DNA from 3 places in the Pseudomonas donghuensis genome. Region 3 is predicted to be linked to each of the others. Evidence: predicted binding sites of a transcription regulator. Region 3 holds the regulator's gene; each other region holds the start of a gene.

The links. Region 3 encodes FliA, which starts transcription of late flagellar genes. Its sites were predicted from a motif close to CTAAAGTTTNNNNNNNNNNNGCCGNTAA; they were not measured.
Region 1: the regulator FliA is predicted to act here: its motif matches at 3,945-3,972, upstream of motA (flagellar motor stator protein MotA).
Region 2: the regulator FliA is predicted to act here: its motif matches at 863-890, upstream of BV82_RS20995 (flagellar protein MotY).

The regions. Positions count from the first base shown of each region.
Region 1 covers NZ_CP071706.1:673,040-678,050, forward strand. Annotated here, with positions in the region: gene serB (phosphoserine phosphatase SerB) at 1-529, shown strand, start outside; gene asd (archaetidylserine decarboxylase) at 641-1,504, opposite strand; gene BV82_RS03065 (rhodanese-like domain-containing protein) at 1,514-2,323, opposite strand; gene BV82_RS03070 (HDOD domain-containing protein) at 2,371-3,906, opposite strand; gene motA (flagellar motor stator protein MotA) at 4,038-4,889, shown strand; gene motB (flagellar motor protein MotB) at 4,893-5,011, shown strand, end outside.
Region 2 covers NZ_CP071706.1:4,504,830-4,509,840, reverse strand. Annotated here, with positions in the region: gene pyrC (dihydroorotase) at 1-796, opposite strand, end outside; gene BV82_RS20995 (flagellar protein MotY) at 927-1,880, shown strand; gene BV82_RS20990 (argininosuccinate synthase) at 2,010-3,227, shown strand; gene BV82_RS26470 (hypothetical protein) at 3,292-3,819, opposite strand; gene BV82_RS20980 (response regulator transcription factor) at 4,262-4,888, shown strand; gene BV82_RS20975 (PA3496 family putative envelope integrity protein) at 4,951-5,011, opposite strand, start outside.
Region 3 covers NZ_CP071706.1:1,808,554-1,813,564, forward strand. Annotated here, with positions in the region: gene fleN (flagellar synthesis regulator FleN) at 88-921, shown strand; gene fliA (RNA polymerase sigma factor FliA) at 918-1,658, shown strand; gene BV82_RS08300 (chemotaxis response regulator CheY) at 1,762-2,136, shown strand; gene BV82_RS08305 (protein phosphatase CheZ) at 2,156-2,944, shown strand; gene BV82_RS08310 (chemotaxis protein CheA) at 2,957-5,011, shown strand, end outside.

The sequences.
Region 1 (5,011 bases), 1.1 Mb from region 3:
CGGCGAACTGGATTTCCGTGCCAGCTTCAAGGAGCGCCTGGCGCTGCTCAAGGGCCTGGACGTTGGCGTGCTGGACCAGATCGGTGCTTCGCTACGCCTGACCGAAGGCGCCGAGACGCTGTTTGCCGAACTCAAGCGCCTGGGCTACAAGACCGCCATTCTCTCTGGCGGCTTCACCTACTTCGCCAAGCAGCTGCAAGCCAAGCTGGGCATCGATTATGTGTTCGCCAACGAGCTGGAAGTGGTCGATGGCAAGGTGACCGGCGTGGCTGTCGAGCCGATCGTCGATGCCCAGCGCAAGGCCGACCTGCTTGGCGAGCTGGCGCGCAAGGAAGGCCTGCAGATGGAGCAGACCATTGCGGTCGGTGACGGCGCCAACGATCTGCCGATGCTGGCGATTGCCGGCCTGGGCGTGGCCTTCCGCGCCAAGCCGTTGGTCAAACAATCGGCCAAGCAGGCGATCTCGACCCTGGGCCTGGATGGTGTGCTGTACCTGTTGGGTTTCCGGGATCGCGACGGTCGCGCGTGATGGCGGGGTCGCTGTGCGGCCCATCGCTGGCAAGCCAGCTCCCACAGGGTTTTGCGCAGGATCCGAAAGCCAGGTACAAAAAAGCCCGCATCGCTGCGGGCTTTTTTATTTTCAGGCTTGCTCCGGCAGTGCCAGGCGCTGGCCCATGCTTACCGCAGAGCCTGCGCCGAGCTCTTCGGCCCATTTCACTTGCTCTGGCCCGAACAGTACCACGGCTGTCGAACCCAGCTTGAAACGGCCCAGCTCGGCGCCTTTCTCCAGGTGGATCGGCGCACGGCTGGCTTCGTCGTAGCGCACGGTTTTCAGTTCACGCTTGGGTGGCGTCACCAGGCCGGCCCAGACGGTTTCGATCGAGGCGACGATCATCGCACCCACCAGTACCACGGCCATCGGCCCGCGTTCGGTGTCGAACAGGCAGACGACGCGCTCGTTGCGGGCGAACAGTTCCGGAACGTTTTCGGCAGTGGTCTGGTTGACCGAGAACAACCGGCCCGGTACGTAGATCATCTCGCGCAGGGTGCCGGCCAGCGGCATGTGCACGCGGTGGTAGTCCTTGGGCGACAGGTAGATGGTGGCGAACTGGCCACCCATGAACGGCGCGGCGTTGGCCGGATCGCCACCCAGCAGCTCCAGGGCGCTGAAACTGTGGCCCTTGGCCTGGAAGATACGCCCATGCTCGATCGGGCCGAGCTGGCTGACGGCACCGTCGGCCGGGCAGAGGATCGCCCCCGGGGTTTCATCCAGCGGACGCGCACCTGGCTTGAGGGCGCGGGTAAAGAAGGCGTTGAAGTGCTCGTAGGCGGTGACGTCTTCGACCAGGGCCTGGGACATGTCCACCTGGTAGCGCTTGGCGAACCAGCTGGTGAAGGCGTTCTTGAACCAGCGCACGCGGCATTCGGCGATGCAGCCGGCCAGGCGCGAAAGCAGGTGATGAGGCAGCAGGTACTGACTGATGATGAACAAGCGGGATTTCATTAGGTTTCCTTAAACTTCGACAGGGGTGTCGGGGTGGTTGCCCCATTCGCCCCAGGATCCGGCGTAGGCTTTGACCCGAGGGTAGCCCAGATGCTTGGCCACCAGGTAGGTAAAGCCGGAACGGTGATGAGTCTGGCAGTGGGTGACCACTTCCTTGTCTTTGCTGATGCCCAGCTGCGCGAGGATTTCGGGCATGTCCTTGCGGATACGCAGGTGATCGTTCATGTCCATGCCGGCGGTCCATTCGAAATTGACCGCGCCGGGGATATGCCCGCCCTTGGCCGCGAGGACTTTTTCGCCACGGTACTCGGCTGGGCTGCGCGCGTCCCAGATCGCCAGGTCGGTGGCACCGAGGCGGCTTTGCAGGTACTCGCGGGTTGCCGTTGGCTCTTCGTGCAGGGTCAGGCTGACCGTGCCGGTGATGTTGAGCGGCACATCAGTGGCAAGGTTGTTGGCCGGCCAGGCCTGGATGCCACCGTTGAGGTAGTGGTAGCGCTTGTGCCCGATGACGTCGAGCAGCCAGATGAAGCGCCCGGCCCAACCCCCGCCTTCCTCGTCATATACGACGTAGACCGCGTTGGCGTTATGGCCGAGTTCGGCAAACAGTTTTTCCAGGTCAGCCTTGGCCGGCAACAGGCCTGGCGCGGGAGGCTGGCCCAGCTGCGTGCGCTTCGGGTCGACGAAGCGCGCACCGGGAACATGCCCGCTGGCATAGCGGTTGGGGCTGGTCAGGTCGACCAGGATCAACTCTGGCGCATCCAGCCGGGCTTGCAGATCAGCCGGCTCGATTACCAGGGGCAAGCCAGAAAAGTCAGTCATCCAGAGTCTCCAGAGCAGAACAGAGGGGGGCGATTGTAGCGCATGGCTCAGGCGCTGCGGTTGCTGAAGGCGGTCAGGGCCCGCTCGATGCATTGCGCGGTTTTGCCGAAGGCTTGCACGCTGACGTCGGCCAATGGCTTGCCGCCCTGGTCGGCGACCAGCAGCATCACCACCCGGCCATTGCTCGATAGCGAGCGCAGCAACACATGTTCGCTGCGAAACAGCGCACGCAGGCTGGCCGGCAGCAGGGCCGAGAACTGGGCGTGGTTGTCCGGGGTCAGGCGCAGTTGCGCCGACTTGCTCAGCAAACGCTGCAACAGTTTGCTTTGCTCGATAGGCAGCACCAGGTTGGCAGCTTCACCGGGAATGCCGGCAGTCTGGTGAACCCGCAACTGGCTCACGGTCTTGTCGGTCATCAACAGCATCAGTCGTTGCATGCCGCAGGCGACCAGGGCATCGCGCGCCAGGGTAGTGAGGTGGATGGCATTGCTGAACGGGCTCGGCTCGGCGAGCAACTCGCCGCAGAGCTTGCGCCAGGTGCCCAGGGCCTGGGCCGAGGGCGTTGGCGGGGCGATCTGGCCCTGGTGCAGGTGTTGTTGCTGCCAGGGCCAGAGCAGAGCCTCGGCCGGGTGGAACAGGCCGGGGCAGGCGTGATGACGGGCACTGATCGCCGCCTGTTGGTGCACCAGTTGTTGCACATCGTCCAACGGCGTTTGCAGGTAAAGGCTGGTGAGCAGTTGCCAGCGCTGCACATGTGCATTGGTCCAGCCCGCCTGCGAGGCCAGGGCCAGGCCGTTGGCCAGTAGCACGGTATTGGCCGGCTGATTGAACCAGCGGCGCAAGCTTGGCTGATCGTCGAGGCGTTGTTGCTGGTGCAGGCTGTCCTGATCGCGGGCGATGAGGATCGCCTCGGCCAGCAGGCGGCGTTCTTCCTGCAGTAAATGGTAACCGCGGGTTACCCAGTCCGGCAGGCGCCAGTGTTCGGCCAGGGCCTTGCACAGGCTCATGACCCGTACGCCAAACAGCTCTTCTTCCACTCGGGAGGCCGACTCGCCTTTGTGCACCACGCGCAGCTCCCATTCATCGAGGAGCTTGGGGTGCGTCAGCGCCAGCGGCCACAGCGGCGCCAGGAACAGCAGGCTACCCCAGTGGATTTCTTGCCACAGACGCGCCAGGCGGCTGGCGAACAGGCCGTTGGCCTGCTGGCTGGCGTGCTGGCTGACCATCTGCAACTGGCGCAGGGTGGGCGCAATCTCGCTCTCGGGCACGGCCGGCAGGCGTTCCAGCAGCTCTGTGGTACGCGCAAGCCCCAGGCGGTTGAGGGCGATTTCCAGGCTCTCGGCCGGCTCGCTCATGGCCGTACTGCTGTGGTGATTGGCCTCGCGCATCACGCTGAGCACCAGGGCCGGGCTGTCCTGCATCAGTTCGGCGATATCGCGCAATGAGCGGCGGCTGTCGCCGATGGCGGCTTTTACCCGCTCGAAACTGGCCAGCGGCACCGGTAGGCGCACGCTATCGAGGAGCTTGACCCAGGCATCGAGTGTTTTTGGTGTTTGACTTGGCACGATGGTTTCAATAGGCATGCTGGAGGTAGGCCGAACTGGCTTTTCGCCTTGACTGACTATAGTCTGGCGCACTTCTGCCGATAAGTAGAAGAAGAGTTTTTTTAACTTCCGCTCACGACCCTGACCACGACAGTAAGTGCTTCCTATCTATGGCTAAAATTATCGGCATCATCGTCGTATTCGCGAGTGTGCTCGGCGGATATGTTCTTTCCCACGGCAAGATTGCGGCCCTGATTCAGCCTTTCGAAGTGCTGATCATCGGTGGCGCTGCCTTTGGTGCATTTCTTCAGGCCAACCCTGGTTACATGACCATGCATGTAATCAAGAAGTCGCTGAAGATGTTTGGCACGCGTTTTACCCACACTTTCTATATCGAGGTGCTGGGCCTGGTCTACGAGATTCTCAACAAATCCCGTCGCGAAGGCATGATGGCGATCGAAGCCGATATCGAAGACGCCGCTGCCAGCCCGATTTTCGCCAAGTACCCGGCAGTCCTGGGGGATGAGCGCATGACGGCGTTCATCTGTGATTACCTGCGCATCATGTCCACTGGCAACATGGCCCCGCACGAGCTCGAGGGCCTGTTCGACATGGAACTGCTGAGCATGAAGGAAGAACTCGAGCACCCGTCCCATGCCGTGACCGGCATCGCCGACGGCATGCCAGGTTTCGGTATCGTCGCTGCGGTTCTGGGTATCGTGGTGACCATGGCCTCGCTGGGCGATGGCGACCAGAAGTCCATCGGCCTGCACGTGGGTGCGGCGCTGGTGGGTACCTTCTTCGGTATTCTCGCCGCCTACGGTTTCTTCGGCCCGTTGGCCACATCCTTGCGCCATGACGCCAAGGAAGAGCTCAACATCTACGAGGCGATCAAGGCCTCGCTGGTGGCTTCGGCCTCGGGCATGCCGCCATCGCTGGCCGTGGAATTCGGGCGCAAGGTGCTGTTCCCGGCCCATCGCCCGAGCTTCGCCGAGCTGGAACAAGCAGTTCGCGGTCGCTAAGCCATGGAGAACAATCAGCCCATTATCGTCAAGCGCATCAAGCGCTTTGGCGACGGCCACCACGGTGGCGCCTGGAAGATCGCCTTCGCCGACTTCGCTACGGCGATGATGGCGTTCTTCCT
Region 2 (5,011 bases), 2.7 Mb from region 3:
AGCCGGCACAGCCACAGGCCGCTTCCTTGGCGTGCTGGGCGTGCGGAGCCGAGTCGGTGCCGAGGAAGAACTTGCTGCTACCGCTGGTGGCGGCGTCCAGCAAGGCCACCTGGTGGGTGTTGCGCTTGAGGATCGGCAGGCAATAGAAGTGCGGACGAATACCGCCCACCAGCATGTGGTTGCGGTTGTACAGCAGGTGCTGGGCAGTGATGGTCGCGCCAACGTTGGCCGGGGCCTCGTTGACGAACTGCACGGCGTCGCTGGTGGTGATGTGTTCAAACACCACCTTGAGGGTCGGGAAGCGCTCGACCACACGGCGCAGGTGCTCGTCGATGAACAGCTTCTCGCGGTCGAACACGTCGATCTCGCTGCGGGTCACTTCACCGTGCACCAACAGCGGCATGCCGACCTCGGCCATGGCTTCGAGCACCGGGAAGATCTTGTCGACACTGGTCACGCCGGAATCGGAGTTGGTCGTCGCGCCAGCCGGATACAGCTTGGCGGCATGGACAAAACCGGTGGCCTTGGCCGCGCGGATTTCCTCGGGCTGGGTACGGTCGGTGAGGTACAGCACCATCAACGGCTCGAAACGGCTGCCGGCAGGGCGTGCAGCGAGGATGCGCTCGCGGTAGGCACCGGCTTCGGCGGCGTTGCGCACCGGTGGCACCAGGTTGGGCATGATGATTGCGCGGGCAAAGGTGCGCGCAACGTCGCCGACGGTATGCGGCAGTACAGCGCCATCACGAAGATGGATGTGCCAGTCGTCGGGACGCAGGAGGGTCAGGCGGTCGGACATTGGGGATTCCAGGCGGGTCGAACTCAAGGTCAATGCTACCGGAAAAGCCGGTTGCGAGCACTCGCTATCAAGTTTTGCCGCGCCCGACCGATAGCGTGCAGGTATACCGTGAAAATCTGTGGAGCCGCCCGTGCGCCAGCGTTATCTAGCCCTGCTCAGTGTGTTTGCCAGCATGCCCGCCATGGCACTCACCTTCCAGACCCGTCTGGAGAACATCGAGTGGAAGGTCGAAGGCGATCAGTTCGAATGTCGGCTGGTTCAACCCATTGCCGATTTCGGCAGCGGCGAGTTCGTCCGTCGCGCCGGCGAGCAGGCGACTTTCCAGCTGCGTTCAAGCAACAATGTGCTCGGCACAGGCTCCGCCACCCTGCTGGCGGCGGCCGCGCCGTGGCAGCCCGGTCGCGGCGATATCAACCTGGGGGCGGTGCGCATGGCTCGCAGTGGCGTGCTCTTCACCAGCTCCCAGGGCCAGGCCAGCCGCCTTATCAACGGTTTGCTCGATGGTCGCAGCACCGTGGTGCGCAACTATGCCGGTGAAGCCGGGCGGACCATGGAAGTGCGGGTGTTGCCAGTCAAGTTCAACAAGGCCTACGGCGATTATCAGGCCTGTGCGGCAAAGCTCTTGCCGATGAACTATGACCAGGTGCGCCAGGCGCAGGTTGGCTTCCCTGGCGGGGGCATCGACCTGGATGCCGATGCCCGGGCACGCCTGGATGTGATCCTCGACTTTCTCAAGGCGGACCCTTCGGTCAACCATATCGAACTCGATGGTCACTCCGACAACAGCGGTAACCGCCTGACCAACCGCGACCTGTCACGGCGCCGGGCGCTGGCGGTGATGGAGTACCTCAAGGCCCATGGCATTCCCGAAGAGCAGATCACCGTGCGCTTCCATGGCGAGCGCTATCCGCTGGCGCGCAACAACAGCGCGACCAACCGCGCACGCAACCGGCGGGTGAACATTCAGCTTGATCGGGTAACGCCGGTCGAAAAACCGCTGGAAAAACCGCTCGAGCCTGCCGTCAAAGCACCAGCCGCACCGGCTGCGGCGACAGAGGCCAGCAAGCCGGTCAGCAAGTCCTGAGCTGCGACAGTCCGTCGCGCTCTCGACAGTTCCTGTCGCTTTGTCGTCACAAGCTGTCGCCCCACTGTAAATTTTGTCGCAAGGTCGGTAGAATCAACGGCTTTCCGTACAACCCCGTGGAGTGATGGCATGGCGGACGTAAAAAAGGTCGTACTGGCGTATTCCGGCGGCCTTGATACTTCGGTGATTCTCAAGTGGCTGCAGGATACCTACAACTGTGAAGTGGTGACCTTCACCGCTGACCTGGGACAGGGCGAAGAGGTCGAACCGGCCCGCGCCAAGGCTCAGGCCATGGGCGTCAAGGAAATCTACATCGACGACCTGCGCGAAGAATTCGTACGCGACTTCGTGTTCCCGATGTTCCGCGCCAACACCGTCTATGAAGGCGAGTACCTGCTGGGTACTTCCATCGCTCGTCCACTGATCGCCAAGCGCCTGATCGAAATCGCCAACGAAACCGGCGCCGATGCCATTTCCCATGGCGCCACCGGTAAAGGCAACGACCAGGTACGTTTCGAGCTGGGTGCCTATGCGCTCAAGCCAGGCGTCAAGGTTATTGCGCCATGGCGTGAATGGGACCTGCTGTCCCGTGAAAAGCTGATGGACTACGCCGAGAAGCACGGTATCCCGATCGAGCGTCATGGCAAGAAGAAGTCGCCGTACTCGATGGACGCCAACCTGCTGCACATCTCGTATGAAGGCGGCGTGCTGGAAGACACCTGGACCGAGCACGAAGAAGACATGTGGCGCTGGACCAAGTCGCCAGAAAACGCCCCGGACGTTCCGACCTACCTGGAACTGACCTACCGCAACGGCGATATCGTTGCCCTGGACGGCGTTGAAATGTCGCCTGCCACGGTGCTGGCCACCCTCAACCGCATCGGCGGCGAGAATGGCATCGGTCGCCTGGACATCGTCGAGAACCGTTACGTCGGCATGAAGTCCCGCGGCTGCTACGAAACCCCAGGCGGCACCATCATGCTGCGCGCCCACCGGGCGATCGAATCGATCACTCTGGACCGCGAAGTCGCTCACCTCAAGGATGAGCTGATGGCCAAGTACGCCAGCCTGATCTACACCGGCTACTGGTGGAGCCCTGAGCGTCTGATGCTGCAACAGATGATCGATGCGTCCCAGGTCAATGTGAACGGTGTCGTGCGCCTGAAACTGTACAAGGGCAACGTCATCGTCACCGGCCGCAAGTCGGACGATTCGCTGTTTGACGCCAACATTGCCACCTTCGAAGAAGATGGCGGTGCGTACAACCAGGCTGACGCAGCGGGCTTCATCAAGCTCAACGCCCTGCGCATGCGCATTGCTGCCAACAAGGGCCGCAAGCTGGTCTGACGCTTGTTACCCCAGAAAACCCCGGCGTGCCGGGGTTTTTTTTGCCTGTTGGTTGCGTGCAGCACTACGCTTTGCTCAATGATTGCCTCATCAGGGTGATTTGCGCGCCCGTGTCGAGGTTGCTCAAGATCCACTTGTTACAAGGCAATCGTGTGGGCTTTAGTGCTTGCAGTACGAAGTACTCTATTAACTCGCTTGCAGCCGGGCCGCGGAATGCGATAGTCACTGTGCTCAGCTCGGACATGTCCGCAAGCACATGCCGTGTTTCAACTTCTTTAACTGGCGTGCTTGGTAAATCAATGTCGGCGACTTCGTGGGTGGGCGGTTCAACCTGGAGGGGGATGTGTGCAGGAGCAGGCGCCGCGGCTGCAGTGAGTTCATTTATTTCGGGGGAATAAAGGGACTTGTAATTGAAATTCAAAGTAAGAAAGAACAATACCGTCAGGAAGAACGGAAAGCCGACCAGAAACCAGGTGTAAATACCTTGGCTATCCTCCCCCAGGAATGGCAGAGAGGCCAGCGCTGATGCTTCGATGATGCCAGCAAAAATCGCAATGATCGTCAGTGGGCTTTTCGGCTCGACTTTACTCATGCAGTTACCCTTGCGCTTGGTGAGTCCGCTCCTATGTTTCCGCAGGTTTAGCATGCTCGGCACAGCCTCGGGCAGCATGGCTCACTTCTCGGGTGGGTAATCTACCCATGAATCATGTAAGGCGGTTTTACATGGCTGAATATTATTGTTTTTATCAAACAGATCTATAGGACTTTTCCTTCAGCTATTAAAGCCGAGTTTCATAGGCGGTTTCTTTGTCTAGTGCTACCTTTATTCAGGAAGTGTGAGGCAGTCTGCACTATGGTTCGAGTGTTGGTTCTTTAGGGACTTTGGTTTTGCTGGCTTGTAGGATAATTCTCTAAAGCCCGTAGGTTGCGTCCTTGTATGCATTTGCTTGTTAACGGCGCAATACAATATGTCGTACAACTAGGCTATTGTGCGAGCTCAAAATAATAGAACAGCGAACAATTGGATTTTGCTCATGAATAAAGTCCTGATCGTGGATGATCATCCGGTCATTCGCCTGGCTGTACGCATATTGATGGAGCGGCATGGTTATGAAGTCATTGCCGAGACAGATAACGGTGTGGACGCATTGCAGCTGGCGCGCGAGCATGGTCCTGATATCGTCATCCTGGACATCGGTATCCCCAAGCTTGACGGCCTTGAAGTGATCGCCAGGTTGACCGCCAACAATGCCAGCATCAAGGTGCTGGTGCTGACCTCGCAGGCGCCCGGGCATTTTTCCATGCGCTGCATGCAAACGGGGGCTGCGGGCTATGTCTGCAAACAGCAGGATCTCACCGAACTGCTCAGTGCCATAAAGGCAGTGCTTTCCGGTTACAGCTACTTCCCCAACCAGGCGTTGCATTCCGTGCGCTCGAACCTGGGTGGCTCGAGCGAGGCGGACATGGTCGAGCGCTTGTCGGGCCGGGAGATGATGGTCTTGCAGCAGCTTGCCCGCGGCAAGACCAACAAGGAGATCGCCGACGGCATGTTCCTCAGCAACAAGACGGTCAGTACCTACAAGACGCGTTTGTTGCTCAAGCTCAATGCTCGCTCACTGGTCGATCTGATCGATCTGGCCCAGCGTAACGGCCTGGTTTGATACACCCAGAAACAACAAAGCCTCCATCAAGGAGGCTTTTGTGCTTTTACGGCATCATCCCTTCAGAGGTCGAAGTCGTAGTCAGCCAGCTGCTTCTGCAAGCGACGTTCTTCCAGCAGGTTG
Region 3 (5,011 bases):
CAATGGTCTGCCAGGCATTTTTCAGGTGTTGAAAGCGCAGCCCAGTCATGTGGCCTCGGTCTAAGTAAGACAAGGTAAAGAACAAACATGGGTAGCATGCATCCCGTACAGGTGATCGCCGTGACCGGCGGCAAAGGTGGCGTCGGCAAGACTAATGTGTCAGTGAACCTGTCATTGGCGCTGGCTGAGCTTGGCCGTCGGGTCATGCTGCTGGACGCCGACCTGGGGCTGGCCAACGTTGACGTGCTGTTGGGCCTGACGCCCAAACGCACCCTGGCCGATGTCATCGAAGGCCGTTGCGAGCTGCGCGATGTGCTGCTGCAAGGCCCCGGCGGTGTGCGCATCGTGCCGGCGGCTTCGGGTACGCAGAGCATGGTGCACCTGGCCCCGGCCCAGCACGCCGGCCTGATCCAGGCCTTCAGCGAGATCGGCGACAACCTCGATGTACTGGTGATCGATACCGCTGCGGGTATCGGTGACTCGGTAGTCAGTTTTGTCCGCGCCGCCCAGGAAGTACTGCTGGTGGTGTGCGACGAACCTACCTCGATCACCGACGCCTATGCGCTGATCAAGCTGCTCAACCGCGATTACGGCATGAACCGCTTCCGTGTCCTGGCGAACATGGCCCAGAGCCCGCAGGAAGGGCGCAACCTGTTCGCCAAGTTGACCAAGGTCACTGATCGCTTCCTCGATGTCGCCCTACAATACGTCGGTGCGGTGCCTTACGACGAATGCGTGCGCAAGGCGGTGCAGAAGCAGCGAGCGGTCTATGAAGCCTTTCCGCGTTCCAAGTGCGCGCTGGCGTTCAAGGCCATTGCCCAGAAAGTCGATAGCTGGCCGCTGCCTGCCAACCCACGGGGGCACCTGGAGTTCTTCGTCGAGCGTCTGGTGCAACCGACGAGTGCGGGTCCGGTGCTATGAACGCCAGCGGTTATCGGATGTACAGCAAGGCTTCGCGTGATGCCCAGTATGAGTTGATCGAACGTTACGCGCCGTTGGTCAAGCGTATCGCCTACCACCTGCTGGCACGGTTGCCGGCCAGTGTGCAGGTCGAGGACCTGATCCAGGCCGGGATGATCGGCCTGCTCGAAGTCGCCAACAAGTATGACGCGAGCAAGGGGGCCAGTTTCGAGACCTACGCCGGCATCCGTATTCGCGGGGCCATGCTCGATGAAGTGCGCAAGGGCGACTGGGCGCCACGTTCGGTACACCGCAATACCCGCATGGTCAGTGACGCGATTCGTGCAATTGAAGCAAAAACCGGCCGCGACGCTAAAGATCACGAAGTTGCTGCCGAACTTCAATTGAGTCTCGATGATTATTACGGGATTTTGAATGACACCCTGGGCAGCCGCCTGTTCAGTTTCGACGACCTGTTGCAGGACGGCGAACATGAAGGCCTGCACGAGGACGGTGCCAGTGCCCAGCTCGAGCCTTCGCGCGATCTGGAGGACGAGCGTTTTCAGGCAGCCTTGGCCGATGCAATCGCCAACCTGCCGGAGCGTGAGCGTCTGGTCCTGGCGCTGTACTACGACGAAGAACTCAACCTCAAGGAGATCGGTGAGGTCCTGGGGGTGAGTGAGTCGCGTGTCAGCCAGTTGCACAGCCAGTGCGCGGCACGTTTGCGTGGCCGCCTGGGGGAATGGCGGGCGCGTTGAACACCGGTTCGATGCAGTCGTGAAATGTAGTGCCGAATTGATTGAATGCGCGTTCCGCGCTGAACGCGTTAAAGACTGCTTGGAGGTCTAATTGAACAAAGACATGAAAATCCTCATCGTGGACGACTTTTCGACGATGCGGCGGATCATCAAGAACCTGTTGCGTGACCTGGGCTTTACCAACACCCAGGAAGCCGACGACGGCAACACCGCGCTGCCGATGCTTGAAAGCGGCCATTTCGACTTTCTGGTGACCGACTGGAACATGCCTGGCATGTCCGGTATCGATTTGCTGCGCAAGGTGCGTGCCGACGAGCGCCTGAAGCACCTGCCGGTGCTGATGGTGACTGCCGAAGCCAAGCGCGAGCAGATCATCGAAGCCGCCCAGGCCGGGGTCAACGGCTATGTGGTCAAGCCATTTACCGCCCAGGTGCTGAAAGAAAAGATCGAAAAGATCTTCGAGCGCGTCAATAGCTGAGGTACGCCACGGGGGCGCTATGGAGCAAACACAATCATCCTTGGGCGAGTTTGAGTCGACACTCAAGAAACACGCCAAGGAACTGGTCGACAGCCTGGAACGAGGCAAGTTCGGCGATGCGGTGCAACTGATCCATCAGCTGAACCAGACCCGTGACCTAGGCCTGTACCAGGAAGTCGGCAAACTCACCCGCGAGCTGCACAGCGCGATCGTCAGCTTCCAGATCGACCCGCACATGCCGCAGGCCGAGGAAGTGTCGCAGATCACCGATGCGACCGAACGGCTGTCCTACGTGGTCAAGCTGACCGAGGGCGCGGCCAACCGCACCATGGACCTGGTCGAAGCCAGCACGCCGGTACTCAACGAACTGAGCGACGAGGCCAAGGCGCTGAGCGTCGACTGGCAGCGCTTCATGCGCCGCGAAGTGGCGGCACCGGAGTTCCGTGAGCTGGCCAAACGCGTCGACAGTTTCCTGACGCGTAGCGAGGAGGGCAGCCGCAAGGTCGCCGGGCACCTCAATGACATCCTTCTGGCTCAGGACTATCAAGACCTGACCGGCCAGGTGATCAAGCGCGTCACGACGCTGGTCACCGAAGTAGAAAGCAATCTGCTCAAGCTCGTGCTGATGGCAAGCCAGGTCGACCGTTTTGCCGGTATCGAACATGACCACCAGCAGCTGCGCGCTGAAAAAGATCAAGAAAAACATCCGACTCGGGGTGAAGGTCCGCAGATTCATGCCGATAAGCGTGAAGACGTCGTGTCCGGTCAGGACGATGTCGACGATCTGCTGTCCAGTCTGGGTTTTTAGGGAGCACGTTTAATGAGCTTCGGCGCCGATGAAGAAATCCTTCAGGATTTCCTGGTAGAAGCCGGCGAAATTCTTGAGCAACTGTCCGAGCAACTGGTCGAGCTGGAAAGCCGTCCGGATGATGCCGACCTGCTCAATGCGATCTTTCGCGGTTTTCACACTGTAAAAGGGGGCGCCGGCTTCCTCCAGCTCAACGAGCTGGTGGAGTGCTGCCATATCGCCGAGAACGTGTTCGACATCCTGCGCAAGGGTGCCCGGCGCGTTGACGCCGAACTGATGGACGTGGTCCTGGAAGCCCTGGACACGGTCAACAGCATGTTCGGCCAGGTGCGCGAACGCACCGATATCACACCTGCCACCCCCGAGCTGCTGGCGGCGCTGTCGCGCCTGGCCGAGCCTGCCGGGGAAGACGAAGTGGCGGCACCTGCGGCTGAACCCGAGGTGGTTGAAGCGCCAGCGGCCGAGGCCGAGGCGGATATCACCGACACCGAATTCGAACAGCTGCTCGACTCGCTCAACGCGGTCAAGGCCGAAGCCGAGGCCCAGGTGGCCGAACCTGGCAGTGACGAAATCAGCGACGCCGAGTTCGAATCGCTGCTTGACCAGTTGCACGGCAAGGGCCAGTTCGCCGCCGACAACCTCGGTGCCGGCGCGCCAGCACCCGCCGCAGCACCTGCTGGCAGCGACGCCAGTGGCGATATCACCGATGACGAATTCGAAGCGCTGCTCGATCAGTTGCACGGCAAGGGTACCTTTGCCGTCGATGCACTGCCGGGCGCCGCTGCCGCCCCTGCGCCTGCCGCCGCGCCTGCCGCGGACGGCGAGCACATCTCCGAGCACGAGTTCGAAGCGCTGCTCGATGAGTTGCACGGCAAGGGCAAGTTCGCCCCGGATGCCGTAGCCGCTGCTGCACCTGCCGCCACCGCAGCGCCAGCCAAGGCTGCGGCCAAGCCTGCGCCGGCAGCGGTCGCCAAGGCTGCTGCGCCAGCCCCGGCTGCCAAAGCGGCTGCACCGGCACCTGCGCCTGCACCTGCACGCCAGGCCGCACCGGCTGCCGAGAAGCATCCAGCCAGCGAAACCGAGACCACCGTTCGGGTCGATACCGCGCGGCTCGACGAGATCATGAACATGGTCGGCGAGCTGGTGCTGGTGCGTAACCGCCTGGTGCGCCTGGGCCTGAACAGCGGCGATGAGGCCATGTCCAAGGCTGTGTCGAACCTCGACGTGGTCACCGCCGACCTGCAGACCGCGGTGATGAAGACCCGCATGCAGCCGATCAAGAAGGTCTTCGGGCGCTTCCCGCGCCTGGTTCGCGACCTGGCCCGGCAGCTGAAGAAAGAGATCAACCTGGAGCTGGTCGGTGAAGAGACCGACCTCGACAAAAACCTTGTCGAGGCCCTGGCCGACCCGCTGGTGCACTTGGTGCGCAACGCCGTCGACCATGGTGTCGAGACCCCGGAAGAGCGCGAAGCCGCTGGCAAGTCCCGTGGCGGCAAGGTGGTGCTCTCGGCCGAACAGGAAGGCGATCACATCCTGCTGTCGATCTCCGATGACGGCAAGGGCATGGACGCCGACGTGCTGCGCGCCATCGCGGTCAAGCGCGGGGTGATGGACAAGGACGCCGCCGACCGCCTGAGCGAGACCGAGTGCTACAACCTGATCTTCGCCCCGGGCTTCTCGACCAAGACCGAGATCTCCGACGTGTCCGGGCGTGGCGTGGGCATGGACGTGGTGAAAACCAAGATTTCCCAGCTCAACGGCTCGATCAACATCTACTCGACCAAGGGCCTGGGTTCGAAGATCGTCATCAAGGTGCCGCTGACCCTGGCGATCATGCCAACGCTGATGGTCATGCTCGGCAACCAGGCGTTCGCTTTCCCGCTGGTCAACGTCAACGAGATCTTCCACCTCGACCTGTCGCGCACCAACGTGGTCGACGGCCAGGAAGTGGTGATCGTGCGCGACAAGGCCTTGCCGCTGTTCTACCTCAAGCGCTGGCTGGTCAGTTCGGCCGCTCATGAAGAGCAGCGCGAGGGCCATGTGGTGATCCTTTCGGTGGGCACGCAG